Regions from separate parts of the Pectobacterium artocarpous genome, predicted to be linked through region 4. Evidence: predicted binding sites of a transcription regulator. Region 4 holds the regulator's gene; each other region holds the start of a gene.
The links. Region 4 encodes PurR, which represses purine synthesis genes. Its sites were predicted from a motif close to CANGCAAACGTTTGCNTG; they were not measured.
Positions count from the first base shown of each region.

Region 1 (3,187 bases), on a different contig from region 4:
CGGCACAGAGCCTGTTGGCTAACTACATCCGTCTAAACGTTTCTCGCTATCAGCAGAAGCAACCGCTTTCCGTACCGATGCATGTGGTCGATGCTTTCCGTGGAGTGCTGTTGGATGAAATACTGGATCCTATGCTGGCTTCTCAGATTCTGACATTACCAAGTGAAAATGAGATTGCCGAGCTGTTTGACGTCATCGATCCTACGGCGATCGCTGCCGTACGCGAGAGTATGACGCGCACGATGGCGACAGAAATGGCGGATGAGTGGCTGGCGGTATACCACGCGAATCAGGCACCCCAGTATCGCATTGAGCACGCGGATATGGGCAAACGCGCGCTGCGCAACGTCTGCCTGCATTATCTGGCATTTAGCGATGCAGCGCAGGCGGATAAACTGGTGCAGGCGCAGTTCCGTCAGGCAGATAACATGACGGATTCTCTGGCGGCACTGTCGGCGGCGGTTGAGGCGCAGTTGCCGGTGCGTGATGAGTTGCTGACGCAGTTTGATAACCGCTGGCATCAGGATGGTTTGGTCATGGATAAATGGTTTGTGTTACAAGCTACTAGCCCGGCAGCCGATGTGCTGACCCGTGTGCGTGAGTTGCTGCAACACCGTTCATTCAGCCTGAACAACCCTAACCGGTTGCGCTCGCTGGTGGGGGCATTTGCGGCCGCTAATCCGTCGGCTTTCCATGCCGAAGACGGTAGCGGCTATCGCTTCCTGACGGAGATTCTGAGCGATCTGAACACCCGCAACTCGCAAGTCGCGGCCCGCATGATCGAGCCGTTGATCCGCCTGAAGCGCTATGATGCTAAACGTCAGGCGCAAATGCGTCAGGCGCTGGAGCAACTGAAGACGCTGGAAAATCTGTCTGGCGATCTGTTCGAGAAGATCAGTAAGGCATTGCAAGACTAAGTTCTGTCACACGATGAGCACAGCCACACGCGGTATCCTGCCGCGTGTGGCGATTATTCCTGCATCACGATTTCCACGTCCCGCAAACGTTTTACTTTCCGCAAAGATGGCACTACCATCTCCGACCGTGAGTTAAACCGTAATCCACGATTGCTTACTTTCAGCGTAAGCAAGATACCTTTGCGATAGGGATCTCAGGAGACAATATGTTCTATCCCGTTATCAAAAAAGCCCTGTTTCAGCTCGATCCAGAGCGTGCGCATGAGCTGACCTTCCAACAATTACGCCGTATTACCAACACGCCTTTTGAATTTCTCGTCCGTCAATCCGTTCCGACTAAACCAGTTACCTGTATGGGGTTATCTTTTAAAAACCCACTCGGTCTGGCGGCGGGATTAGATAAAGACGGCGAATGTATTGATGCATTAGGCGCAATGGGGTTTGGTTTTATTGAAGTAGGGACGGTAACGCCGCGCCCACAATCCGGTAATGATAAGCCAAGATTATTCCGCGTAGTGGAAGCGGAAGGGTTGATCAACCGGATGGGTTTCAATAATAAAGGCGTGGATTATCTGGTTGAGAATGTAAAGCAAACGCGCTTTGGCGGTGTATTAGGGATCAACATCGGCAAGAATAAAGATACGCCAGTTGAGCAAGGTAAAGACGATTATTTGATCTGCATGGATAAGGTTTATGCCCACGCTGGCTATATCGCGATCAATATTTCGTCACCCAATACGCCGGGATTACGAAGCCTGCAATATGGTGAAGCTCTGGACGATCTTTTGCTGGCGATAAAGAACAAGCAGTCGGAATTAAAAGAGAAACATCAGAAGTATGTTCCTGTGGCGGTAAAGATCGCACCGGATCTTTCCGAAGAAGAATTGATCCAAATTGCCGATAGTCTGGTTCGTCATAACATCGACGGTGTGATTGCGACGAATACAACGCTTGATAGAAAACTGATTCAGGGATTAAATCACTGCGGACAGGCAGGGGGATTAAGTGGGCGTCCATTGCAGACAAGCAGCACGGAAATTATCCGCCGTTTGTCACAGGAATTAGCGGGACGTTTACCGATTATTGGCGTTGGCGGAATTGATTCTTTGGTCGCCGCCCGCGAAAAAATGACGGCTGGTGCGTCGCTGGTGCAGATATATTCGGGCTTTATTTTTCATGGTCCTCGTCTGATTAAAGATATCGTTACACATATTTAATCCGAAATTCCTTTCATTTTAAACTGGGGGTTTATTTATCCCCCCAGCTAGTCTATATTTTATTCGTTTGCGTAAATAATCTATCAACCGATGTTTGATTTTCTACCGCAACGTTTATGATGATGAATGATTAATGAAGTGTAAGAAAACACAATCAGCCATTTCTGATATTTCTACTGTGAAGACGAAGGGTAAATAATATGAAGTTAAAACCTGACGATAACTGGCGCTGGTATTTTGATACCGAACACGATCGCCTGATGTTGGATCTGGCTAACGGCATGTTATTCCGTTCTCGTTTTCCATCTAAAATGTTAACGCCGGATGCTTTCAATGAATGTGCCTTCTGCGTTGACGACGCCGCGTTATTTTTTACTTATAACGACAAATGCCAGAAAGCGGCGCTGCACCGTGACCTCCAAGGCGAATTAGTGTTGAACGCGTTGGTGGCGACCCGATTCCTCAAGCCGTTAATGCCGAAAAGCTGGCACTTCATCCAACAGCCGGATGCCGTAACCCATTCGCCGCAGGCGGGGGATATTGTGCAGGTGCAGCTCACTGAAACCCATGAAACGGCCTGTTTTCTGGTGGCGGAAGCAGGAGATAAAGCCTGTCTCTGCCTACTGGCGCAAGAGCAGTTGTCATTAAATGGAAAGACCATGGGGCTGGGTGATGCCATAAAAATCATGCACGACAGGTTAATGCCTGCCGCTGTGCAGAATAGCGCTGAGTGGGAAACCACATTGGGTGAAGGGACGTCGGCATTTGAGTATGCCAAGGTCGTCTAAACCCCGTCATATCCCCGTCATACTTCAAGCTGCACGTGCGTTGGCTTTTCTTTGGTTATTGCAGTACAGATGCTTTTCTATTGCAAATGAAGGTCACTCTGCGGAATACAGCTACAGCTAAGAATTTCGCCGTTTCCTTTGATAGCGCTTTGCTTCAGTGCGGAAACCTCTCCGCTGACTAACGTCAATTTACAGCAACCGCACAGTCCTGCCCGACAAGAGTAGGGGATTCGAATGCCCTGTTGCTCCAACTGCTCCAGTAAAA
Region 1 is NZ_JBJXVK010000008.1:114,674-117,860, forward strand. Features, by position in the region: gene pepN (aminopeptidase N) at 1-917, shown strand, start outside; gene pyrD (quinone-dependent dihydroorotate dehydrogenase) at 1,124-2,134, shown strand; gene ACKQAD_RS07335 (cell division protein ZapC) at 2,335-2,922, shown strand; gene ACKQAD_RS07340 (YcbX family protein) at 3,000-3,187, opposite strand, start outside.
Region 1: a site for PurR is predicted at 997-1,014, ahead of pyrD (quinone-dependent dihydroorotate dehydrogenase). Genes of this name have one in related genera too.

Region 2 (3,187 bases), on a different contig from region 4:
GATGTCGTCATTCTGGAAGTAGGGTTGGGCGGGCGTCTGGATGCCACCAATATTGTGGATGCGAATGTCTCCGTCGTCACCAGCATTGCGATCGACCATACCGACTGGTTAGGCCGCGATCGCGAAAGTATCGGCCGTGAGAAAGCCGGGATATTTCGACAAGGCAGACCTGCCGTTGTCGGTGAGTCGGATATGCCGGGAACGATTGCTGATGTTGCCGCGGAGAAAGGAGCACTGTTGCGCCGTCGGGGTCGCGACTGGGAATATTCCGTTCAGCGTGAGACGTGGAGCTGGCAGGATAAGCAGCGTGAATTATCTCGTCTGCCATTACCCAATGTTCCATTAGCCAATGCCGCCACAGCGCTGGCTGCACTGCACTATTCTTCGCTCAATGTGGGCGAAGACGCGATTCGACAGGGGTTACAGCACGCGGCGTTACCGGGACGTTTTCAGACGGTGCAGGCATCACCGCGATTGATTCTTGATGTTGCACACAATCCCCATGCGGCAGCGTATCTGGCAAACCATTTATCCGCGTTGCCAACAAAAGGGAAAGTGCGTGCTGTCATCGGCATGCTGTCGGATAAAGATATTGCCGGTACGCTAGCTCACTTAACGCCGTTGGTGGATGAGTGGTATTGCGCGCCGCTGGAAGGGCCGCGCGGCGCCACCGCGCAGCAGATTGCTGAGCACTTGACGCGCAGCCAATCTTTCCCTGATGTCGTGACTGCCTGGCAGCAGGCGATGTCCGAGGCCTCGGAGCAGGATACCGTCATTGTGTGTGGATCTTTTCATACGGTAGCGTATGTGATGGAAGCGCTGGATGAGGAGAAGGCGAATGGCGAGTAAATTTCAGAATCGCCTGGTGGGTACGGTTATTCTGGTCGCGCTGGGCGTGATCGTCTTACCCGGCCTGCTGGACGGCAAGAAGAAGCATTACGAGGACGAGTTTGCGTCGATTCCGCTGATTCCTAAACCGGGTGATAGCAATGAGATGGAGCCACTGCCTGCGCTGAACCCGTCGTTGCCCAATCAGCCGCCTGAAGGTGCGGAGGCGTTGATGCAGAATAGTGCGGAAGCAGAAGCACCTGAAAACAACGCGCCTGCCACGACGACGAAGACGCCTTCACCTTCTCATTCGGGGACGAATGTGCCGGCCATGACAGCACCGCCAGTGGTGGTTGAGCGTCCGCCGGTTCAGCCCCCTGCGCCGGTGGTGCCGAAGCATCAACCAAAACCTGAGGTGAAGCCAGAAGTGAAACCGAAGCCTGAGCCTAAACCGGAAGTGAAGCCTGAAACCCAACCGGCCCAGCAAGCGCCAGTCGGACAGGCCTATATTGTGCAGCTTGGTGCATTGAAAAACGCGGATAAGGTGAATGAAATTGTCGCCAAATTGCGTCTTTCTGGTTATCGCGCGTATACCGTTCCGTCAACGCCGGTTTCAGGACAAATCACCCGTATTTACGTGGGGCCAGATGCCTCGAGGCAGAAGCTGGAGTCCTCGCTGGGTGAGTTGAAACAGCTCAGTGGGTTAAGTGGGCAGGTGCGTGCGCATTCCGTTCGTTAACGGTCGTTGAACGTGAGAATAACGAGGTGGATTAGTCTGTCGTCTGCCACGTAAATAGACAGAAACAGGCCGCGGGGATGGGGTTCACATGCGTGATGCTTCGCCCCGAACCTGTTTTAAGACGGTTGTTGTTGATTTTGTTATGCCGACAATTAATAGAATCAGGCATGATGGGTTGTCGATTTTTTCGCCTGATTATCTATTGATGAAATCGGCGGAAATACGCTACGCAAACGTTTTCTTTTTCTGTTAGAATGCGCCGCGAACAGGATGACGTAGCGGCTTATCGGTAGCATCGTTCATTATTAGGATAGTTCATGGTTTGGGTTGATTACGTCATTATCGGCATCATCGGATTTTCGGCTCTGGTTAGCCTGATCCGGGGGTTTGTACGTGAAGCGCTGTCGTTAGTAACCTGGGGATGTGCTTTTTTTGTCGCCAGCCACTACTACGCTTACCTCGCGGTCTACTTCACCCGTTTTGATGATGAGTTGGTGCGTAACGGTATTGCGATTGCCATTCTGTTTGTTGCAACGTTGATTGTGGGGGCTATCGTCAACTATGCGATTAGTTCGCTGGTTGAACGTACCGGATTATCCGGCACCGATCGCGTTCTGGGCATCTGTTTTGGTGCGCTGCGCGGGGTGCTGATCGTTTCCGCACTGCTATTCTTTCTGGATACTTTCACCGGTTTTTCACAAAGTGATGACTGGAAGCAGTCCCAGTTAATCCCGCAGTTCAGTTATATTATCAGGTGGTTTTTTGACTACCTGCAAAGCACGTCAAGTTTCTTGCCGCAGCATTTACCGCTGCGGTAGCGCTGATGAGGAAAAGACACCATGTGCGGTATTGTCGGTATCGCCGGTTTTACACCGGTCAACCAGTCGATTTATGACGCGTTAACGGTGTTGCAACACCGTGGGCAGGATGCAGCGGGTATTGTAACCATCGATGCCTTTAATTGTTTTCGCCTGCGTAAGGCCAATGGCCTGGTGAAAGATGTGTTTGAAGCGCGGCACATGCAACGCTTACAGGGCAACATGGGGCTTGGCCACGTGCGCTATCCAACTGCGGGCAGTTCCAGCGCCTCGGAAGCTCAGCCTTTCTATGTCAACTCTCCGTTCGGTATCACGTTGGCTCACAACGGTAACCTGACTAACGCCCACGAACTGCGTAAGAAGCTGTTCGAGCAGGAGCGCCGCCATGTTAACACCACGTCTGATTCTGAAATTCTGCTGAATATCTTTGCCAGAGAACTGGACCGTTTCCAACATTACCCGCTGGAAGCCGATAATATTTTTGCTGCCGTTGCCGCGACACATCAGCAAATTCGCGGTGCCTATGCCTGTGTTGGCATGATTATCGGTCACGGTATGGTGGCCTTTCGCGATCCTAACGGGATTCGTCCGCTGGTGATTGGTAAGCGCGATCTGGAAGATGGGCGTAGCGAATACATGGTGGCGTCAGAAAGCGTCGCGCTGGATACACTGGGCTTTGAATTTTTACGCGATGTGGCGCCGGGAGAAGCGATCTACATTACGGAAAAAGGACAGCTGTTTACCCGCCAGTGTGCGGAAAATCCAAAGAGTAATCCATGCCTGTTCGAATACGTCTACTTCG
Region 2 is NZ_JBJXVK010000004.1:82,352-85,538, reverse strand. Features, by position in the region: gene folC (bifunctional tetrahydrofolate synthase/dihydrofolate synthase) at 1-849, shown strand, start outside; gene dedD (cell division protein DedD) at 839-1,567, shown strand; gene cvpA (colicin V production protein) at 1,885-2,385, shown strand; gene purF (amidophosphoribosyltransferase) at 2,407-3,187, shown strand, end outside.
Region 2: a site for PurR is predicted at 1,794-1,811, ahead of cvpA (colicin V production protein). Genes of this name have one in related genera too.

Region 3 (3,187 bases), on a different contig from region 4:
TAAAAGCGGAAATTTATCCACAGCAGCGCATTTTGCAGTTCTTTCAACTGCTCGCTTTCCCCCGTACCAACGGGCAGACCGTGAATCAACGCCAGTTCCGCCGCCATTTCCCGGCTGGCATCCGCCTCGCCGCGCTGCGCCGCCTGCAAATAGCGCCGATAGTGCTGACGAATTTCACCCGCGCCAACACACATCAGGCTGATAACAATCCACATCAGAAAAGAAATCAAGCCGAACAGAATACCGCTGGTGAGCCACAGCAGGCCAGCCACGATGCCCATGCTGCACAACATCAGAAACAGCGTTTGAAATAAAGACGGGGATGGAACGTGCCGGAATACGACCTCAAGCCGATGATCGATCTGCCAGTGCTCCCCCTGTTTGAACAAGCGCTCCCAGGCCAGCGTAAGCAACAGTGTAAACAGCGTCATTAATCTAGGCTCCCTTTGTTCTCTGTCCAGTTTTCTTGTAGCTGACGATGATAGCCGTCCCAGTCAAATGCCGGGCCGGGATCGGTTTTACGGCCCGGAGCAATGTCGCTGTGTCCGGTAATTCGCGATAACGTGATGGGATAAGTCCGCATTAATAGACGTGTAATCGCCACCAGAGAGTGATATTGCTCCATGGTAAAAGGCAGCGTATCCGTCCCTTCCAACTCAATGCCAATAGAGAAATCGTTACAGCGTTCGCGACCTTCAAACGCCGAAACACCAGCATGCCAGGCGCGCTGATCGAACGACACATACTGTGTGATCTGTCCGTCACGGCGAATCAGGCAGTGTGCCGCGACGCGTAAATGAGAAATATCGGCGAAATAGGGATGCACCGAGGGATCCAAAGTAGCCGTAAACAGTTGGTCAATATAGGGACCGCCAAACTCACCGGGCGGCAGACTAATATTGTGGATCACCAGTAGGGAAGGCACCTCATTATTCGGGCGGCCATCATAATGCGGTGAAGGCGTGTGTGTAATGTCGGATAACCAGCCATTTTCCAAAAGCATCAGCGATAACCTCGCATCGTATCGTTTGCCGGCTGAATCAGGCGAAAAATCAATTTCAGGAGTAAAAGGCGTAAAAACCATGTAGCCAAAAATCCTTGTATCCAAGATACCATGTTTCACGTCATGCTATCTATTCAACTGGGTATCAATAGGTTTTACCGTTTGTTTTGTGATGTTCTCGCCGCTTTCCTGTTCACTCTTGCTCTTAATCCCCTTTTCAGCCAGATGAAATCCCCAATACTAAAATGTGATTAAAATCACATTAAAAATGTAATAACACAATAAAAGGCAATCGTTTTCGTGCATTGCATCTATTTTTACTTAAAATGCATGACAAAATTATCTTCTGATTTTTTTAGATATTGCCAAAACTTATTCCACGATTTTACGCATGGCGTAAATGACGTCTAACACTATGGTACTTAAGATGAAAAAAACTTTCGCCGCAGGCGCCTTGTTCGCACTGTCATGCTCAATGCCTGCCCTTGCCGACAGCAATAAAGCCGAATACCTCTCCGACTGGTGGCACCAAAGCATTAACGTCGTCGGCAGCGCCCACACACGTTTTGGACCGCAACTGAACAGCACGACCTATCTGGAATACGAAGCGTTTGCGCGTAAAGACTGGTTCGATTTCTACGGCTACGCCGATGCGCCTAAGTTTTTTGGTGGCGATCCCGACAGCCGTGGCATTTGGGACAAAGGCTCACCTCTGTTTGTCGAGATCGAACCACGTTTCTCCATTGATAAACTGACGGGAGCTGACCTGAGCTTTGGTCCGTTTAAAGAGTGGTATCTCGCCAATAACGTGATTTACGATATGGGTCGCAACAGCGGTTCGCGCCAGAGCACCTGGTACATGGGCTTAGGTACCGATATTGATACCGGTACCGACCTGTCTCTGTCATTAAACGGCTATGCCAAATACCAATGGCAAAACTATGGTGCAGCTAACGAAAACGAGTGGGACGGCTACCGTGTAAAAGTGAAATACTCTTACCCACTAGGTTCTCTGCTGGGCGGCAACGTCTCATATATCAGCTTCACCAATTTCGATTTTGGTTCAGAGCTGCGTGATAAATCGAATGCCAGCCGTACCAACAACTCCATCGCCTCCAGCCATATTCTGGCGTTAGGCTACGACCACTGGCACTACTCTTTCGTCGCACGTTATTTCCACAACGGCGGTCAATGGGCTGATGGCGCAGAACTCAATTTCGGCAAAGGTCCGTTTGAAGTGAAATCTACCGGCTGGGGTTACTATCTGGTCGTCGGTTACAACTTCTAAAACCGCATGCCCCTTTCCGGCGACCAGCGATGTTCGCCGGAAGATAAATAACATTAATACATTGAATATTAAAAATTATTCATTCTGGATGTCCTGATATAAACAAGGTAGCATAGACCTCCGAATCCCCCCTTCGGAGTTTTGTCATGTCAACGCGTCGCTACAGTCAGGAACAACGCCAAAAAGCCTTGCTCGCTCGTATTGCACAAGATATCCCCGCCAGCGTGCAGCTGGCATTGCGTGAAGATTTAGGTGGCATCGTCGATGCTAATCAAGACATTACCGCCCTTCTGTTACCCGACAACGAGACCGTCAGCGCACGCATTATCACGCGTGAAGCGGGTATCTTCTGCGGTGCACGCTGGCTTGAGGAAGTCTTTTCTCAATTGGGCGATACGACAACCATTGTCTGGCACGTCGCCGATGGCGACACCATCGTCCCCAACCAAACGCTATGTGACATCACGGGGCCAGCCAAGCAGCTTCTGACGGGAGAACGCACGGCGCTGAATTTCCTGCAAACGCTGTCTGGCGTCGCAACGGAAGTCAACCGCTATACTGCCGTATTGCAGGGAACACGCACCCGGCTGCTGGATACACGTAAGACGCTGCCGGGGCTGCGCACCGCGCTGAAATACGCCGTATCATGCGGCGGCGGCGACAACCATCGGCTCGGCCTATCCGATGCGTTCCTGATCAAGGAAAACCACATCATCGCCGCTGGCTCCATCAAAAATGCAGTAGAAAAAGCACAATCTCTGCGCAGCGATGTTCCGGTAGAGGTTGAGGTCGAATCGCTGAATGAGTTACAGCAGGCGCTGGAAGCGGGTGCTGATATCATCATGCTGGATAATTTCAGTCTGGATAACATCCGGGAAGCCGTTAACATCACACAA
Region 3 is NZ_JBJXVK010000002.1:174,332-177,518, reverse strand. Features, by position in the region: gene ampE (beta-lactamase regulator AmpE) at 1-431, opposite strand, end outside; gene ampD (1,6-anhydro-N-acetylmuramyl-L-alanine amidase AmpD) at 431-1,003, opposite strand; gene ACKQAD_RS01845 (nucleoside-specific channel-forming protein Tsx) at 1,431-2,291, shown strand; gene nadC (carboxylating nicotinate-nucleotide diphosphorylase) at 2,438-3,187, shown strand, end outside.
Region 3: a site for PurR is predicted at 1,289-1,306, ahead of ACKQAD_RS01845 (nucleoside-specific channel-forming protein Tsx). Genes of this name have one in related genera too.

Region 4 (3,187 bases):
ATAGAGGGAATGCAGCCGTTGGGGAAGATGTATTTATGAATCCAGGGATCGACATGTGGATCGGTCTTATTGGCTCCGATGGTATGCAGCAGAAACAGCCCGTTAGGCTTTAGGTTACGCCGTACGACGCGAAAATAGCGATCATAGTTGCGTGGCCCGACGTGTTCAAACATGCCTACCGACACCACGCGGTCGAATTGCCGATCGAGATCGCGGTAATCCTGTAGATCAATCGTGACATTCAGATTCTGACAACGCTGTTGTGCCAGCATCTGCTGCTCTCTGGAAATGGTGACACCATAAACCGACACACCGTAGTGGCGAGCTGCGAATTCTGCAAGTCCTCCCCAGCCGCAGCCAATATCCAGCAACGTCATTCCCGATTTTAACTGAAGCTTTTCGCAAATCATGGCGAGTTTATCTTCCTGTGCCTGTTCCAGCGTCTGTGCTTGTTTCCAGTAAGCACAGGAGTATTGCATGTAAGGATCCAGTATCAGGGTAAAGAGGTCATTGCCTAAATCGTAATGCGCTTTGCCAACAATCTGAGCGCGTCTGCGGGATTGCGGATTCATGACACGAGAAAGGGCTACTCGCGTAAGATCGTGCAGACGGCGGGGCAGTTTCGCCTCCAGCCCCGCACGCAGGACGCGATGGGAAAACATATCAAGTCGTTCACATTCCCACCATCCGTCCATGTAACTTTCTCCCAATCCCAGCGCTCCTTCACGCAGAATACGTTTAAAAAAGCCGGGATGGGTTACGTGGATGTCAAAAGGGCGAGGGCCGTTTATGGTGATATCCGCTGCATCCAACATGTCCTGCACGATGTGGAACCAGGGAGCGATATCGTTATCCCATTCTTCTGTATAAGGTAAACCCATCATGTCTCCTTAACTTTTCACGTGTAAAAGTATCGTAAAACATACCTGGACAGCACTTATCGCAGCCGACGTATCGGTTGTCACCAGAGAAAATGAAACGCGGTATTTAATTTAGAACGACTTCAGCCAGCATACAAGAAAATTGGCTGAAGCATAAAGGAGAACTGGCTGGAATAAGAAAGTTGTCTGTATCGTGTCGCCGCGTTTAGCGGCGATAGTCGAGGTAAGGGCCGTCTGCCACAGAGCGTCGCTCAATTAACGTCGGATGGACTTCAATGACGTGCGCATCTTCCCGCTTACTGGTAATACGATCCAGCAACATCGCGAAGGCGGATTGACCTAGTCGCTCTTTGGGCTGATGAATGGTGGTCAGCGCCGGCGTAAAGAAACGCGCGTGGCGCACGTTGTCATAACCGATCACCGAAATATCCTGCGGCACGCGTAGACCCAGTTCGTCTGCCGCACAGATAGCGCCCATCGCCATGATATCGCCGCCGCAGAATACGGCCGTTGGTCGCTGTTTCTGCGCGAGAATCTGATGCATGGCTTTATAACCGGATTCCGGCTCGAAATCGCCCTGAACCACCCACTCTTCGCGTACAGTAATGTCTGCTTCCTTCAAGGCTTTTAAAAAGCCGAGGTAGCGCCCGCTGCCGGTGTTGCGTTCCTGAATGCCGGGGATGGCACCGATATCCCGATGACCGCGTTCGATCAGGTAGCGGCCTGCCATATAACCGCCTTCAAAGGCGTTATCGATAATCGTATCGGTAAAATCGCTGTGTATCTGTCCCCAGTCCATCACGACCATCGGAATGCTGCGGTAATCTTCCAGCATCGCCAACAGCTCTGGTGGATATTCGGCGCACATCACCAGGAGACCGTCCACGCGTTTTTGCGCCAGCATGGAGAGATAAGCGCGCTGCTTACCGATGTCGTTATGCGAATTACACAGCACCAGCGTGTAGCCTTTGGCATAGCAGCTGTTTTCGACGGCTTCGATGATCTCGGCGAAATAGGGGGCTTCGCTGGATGTGGCCAGCAAACCGATTGATTTAGTGTGATTAACTTTGAGGCTGCGGGCGACGGCGCTGGGCGAATAGTGTAATTCTTTGATTGCCGCCCTGACGGCTGCCTTAGTCTCTTCGGCGACGAAACGTGTTTTATTGATCACGTGCGATACGGTTGTGGTGGAAACGCCAGCACGTTTTGCCACATCTTTAATCGTTGCCATCTAAAAATGACTCCTGAACTTACCTGTTACAGACGTAAGTATATTGTTAATCGTTTGCCTGCGTTTAAAGTTCTTCTTCTAAGCTAAAAAACAGGATTTCAGAAGGAGAATGCCGAATGTTATACCGAAGGGATCAGGCTTGACGTTTTTCGACCGATACGCAGCGCTTTCATAAACAGCGGATTGTGTCCGATTTATCATGAAAGTGAAAGGGCTAATTTATACTATTAGTGATGCATTCGTCCGAGATTTTTCACTGAAATTATGAAAGAATCGTAATAACCCTATTGTTTGTGGATTTAAGCGCCTGAATGGGTTCGCTGTAAAGGGCGGTTTCCTCTTTCAGGTAAAATTTGTTCGTTAATAAGGAGTGGTTTATGAATACAGATCTAAAGATGTCTTTGCTGACAACGGTTGGCGCACTGGCGATGATCATTGTGTTCAGTTTTGTTGCGGTGCTGAACTAACCGAACGATGCTTCTGTGTGGTTTTGGTATATCAGACACGTTTATATTGCATAAAATGTGTCTGAATCGATTTATGTAATCTGTTTCTCAACGAATCGTCTGTGGTGTTACCACGCGACGCGCGCCAACGTAGTGCTCCTGCCAATAATCTTCACTCAACTTGCTGATACGAATATCTGAACCTGTACGCGGCGACTGGATAAACTTCCCTTCTCCCAGATAAACCCCGACGTGATCGGCTGCGCCGCGATTATTGATACGGAAGAAGACCAAATCGCCGCTTTCCAGCTCGCTCTTTTTAATCGGAGCGGCATCATGCAGATGATACATTTCGTTAGCGGTACGTGGAATCTGGATCTTAACGACATCTTTGTACGCATAATAGACCAGTCCGCTACAGTCGAATCCGGTAAAGGGAGATGAGCCACCCCAGTGGTAAGGCTTGCCTATCTGGCTCATCAACTTATTCATTGCTGTCGTTTTGGCATGCTGATAACGCTTTTTATGCGCCGCACTCAGCGCCATGCCTTTTTCTCTAGGGGCCGGATCTTTCTCCGCTTTTGTCTTAAGCGCCGTCTTCTTCAGCCCGGTTTTGACTCTGACCTGTG
Region 4 is NZ_JBJXVK010000001.1:57,216-60,402, forward strand. Features, by position in the region: gene cfa (cyclopropane fatty acyl phospholipid synthase) at 1-881, opposite strand, end outside; gene purR (HTH-type transcriptional repressor PurR) at 1,087-2,112, opposite strand; gene cydH (cytochrome bd-I oxidase subunit CydH) at 2,490-2,579, shown strand; gene ACKQAD_RS00270 (C40 family peptidase) at 2,667-3,187, opposite strand, start outside.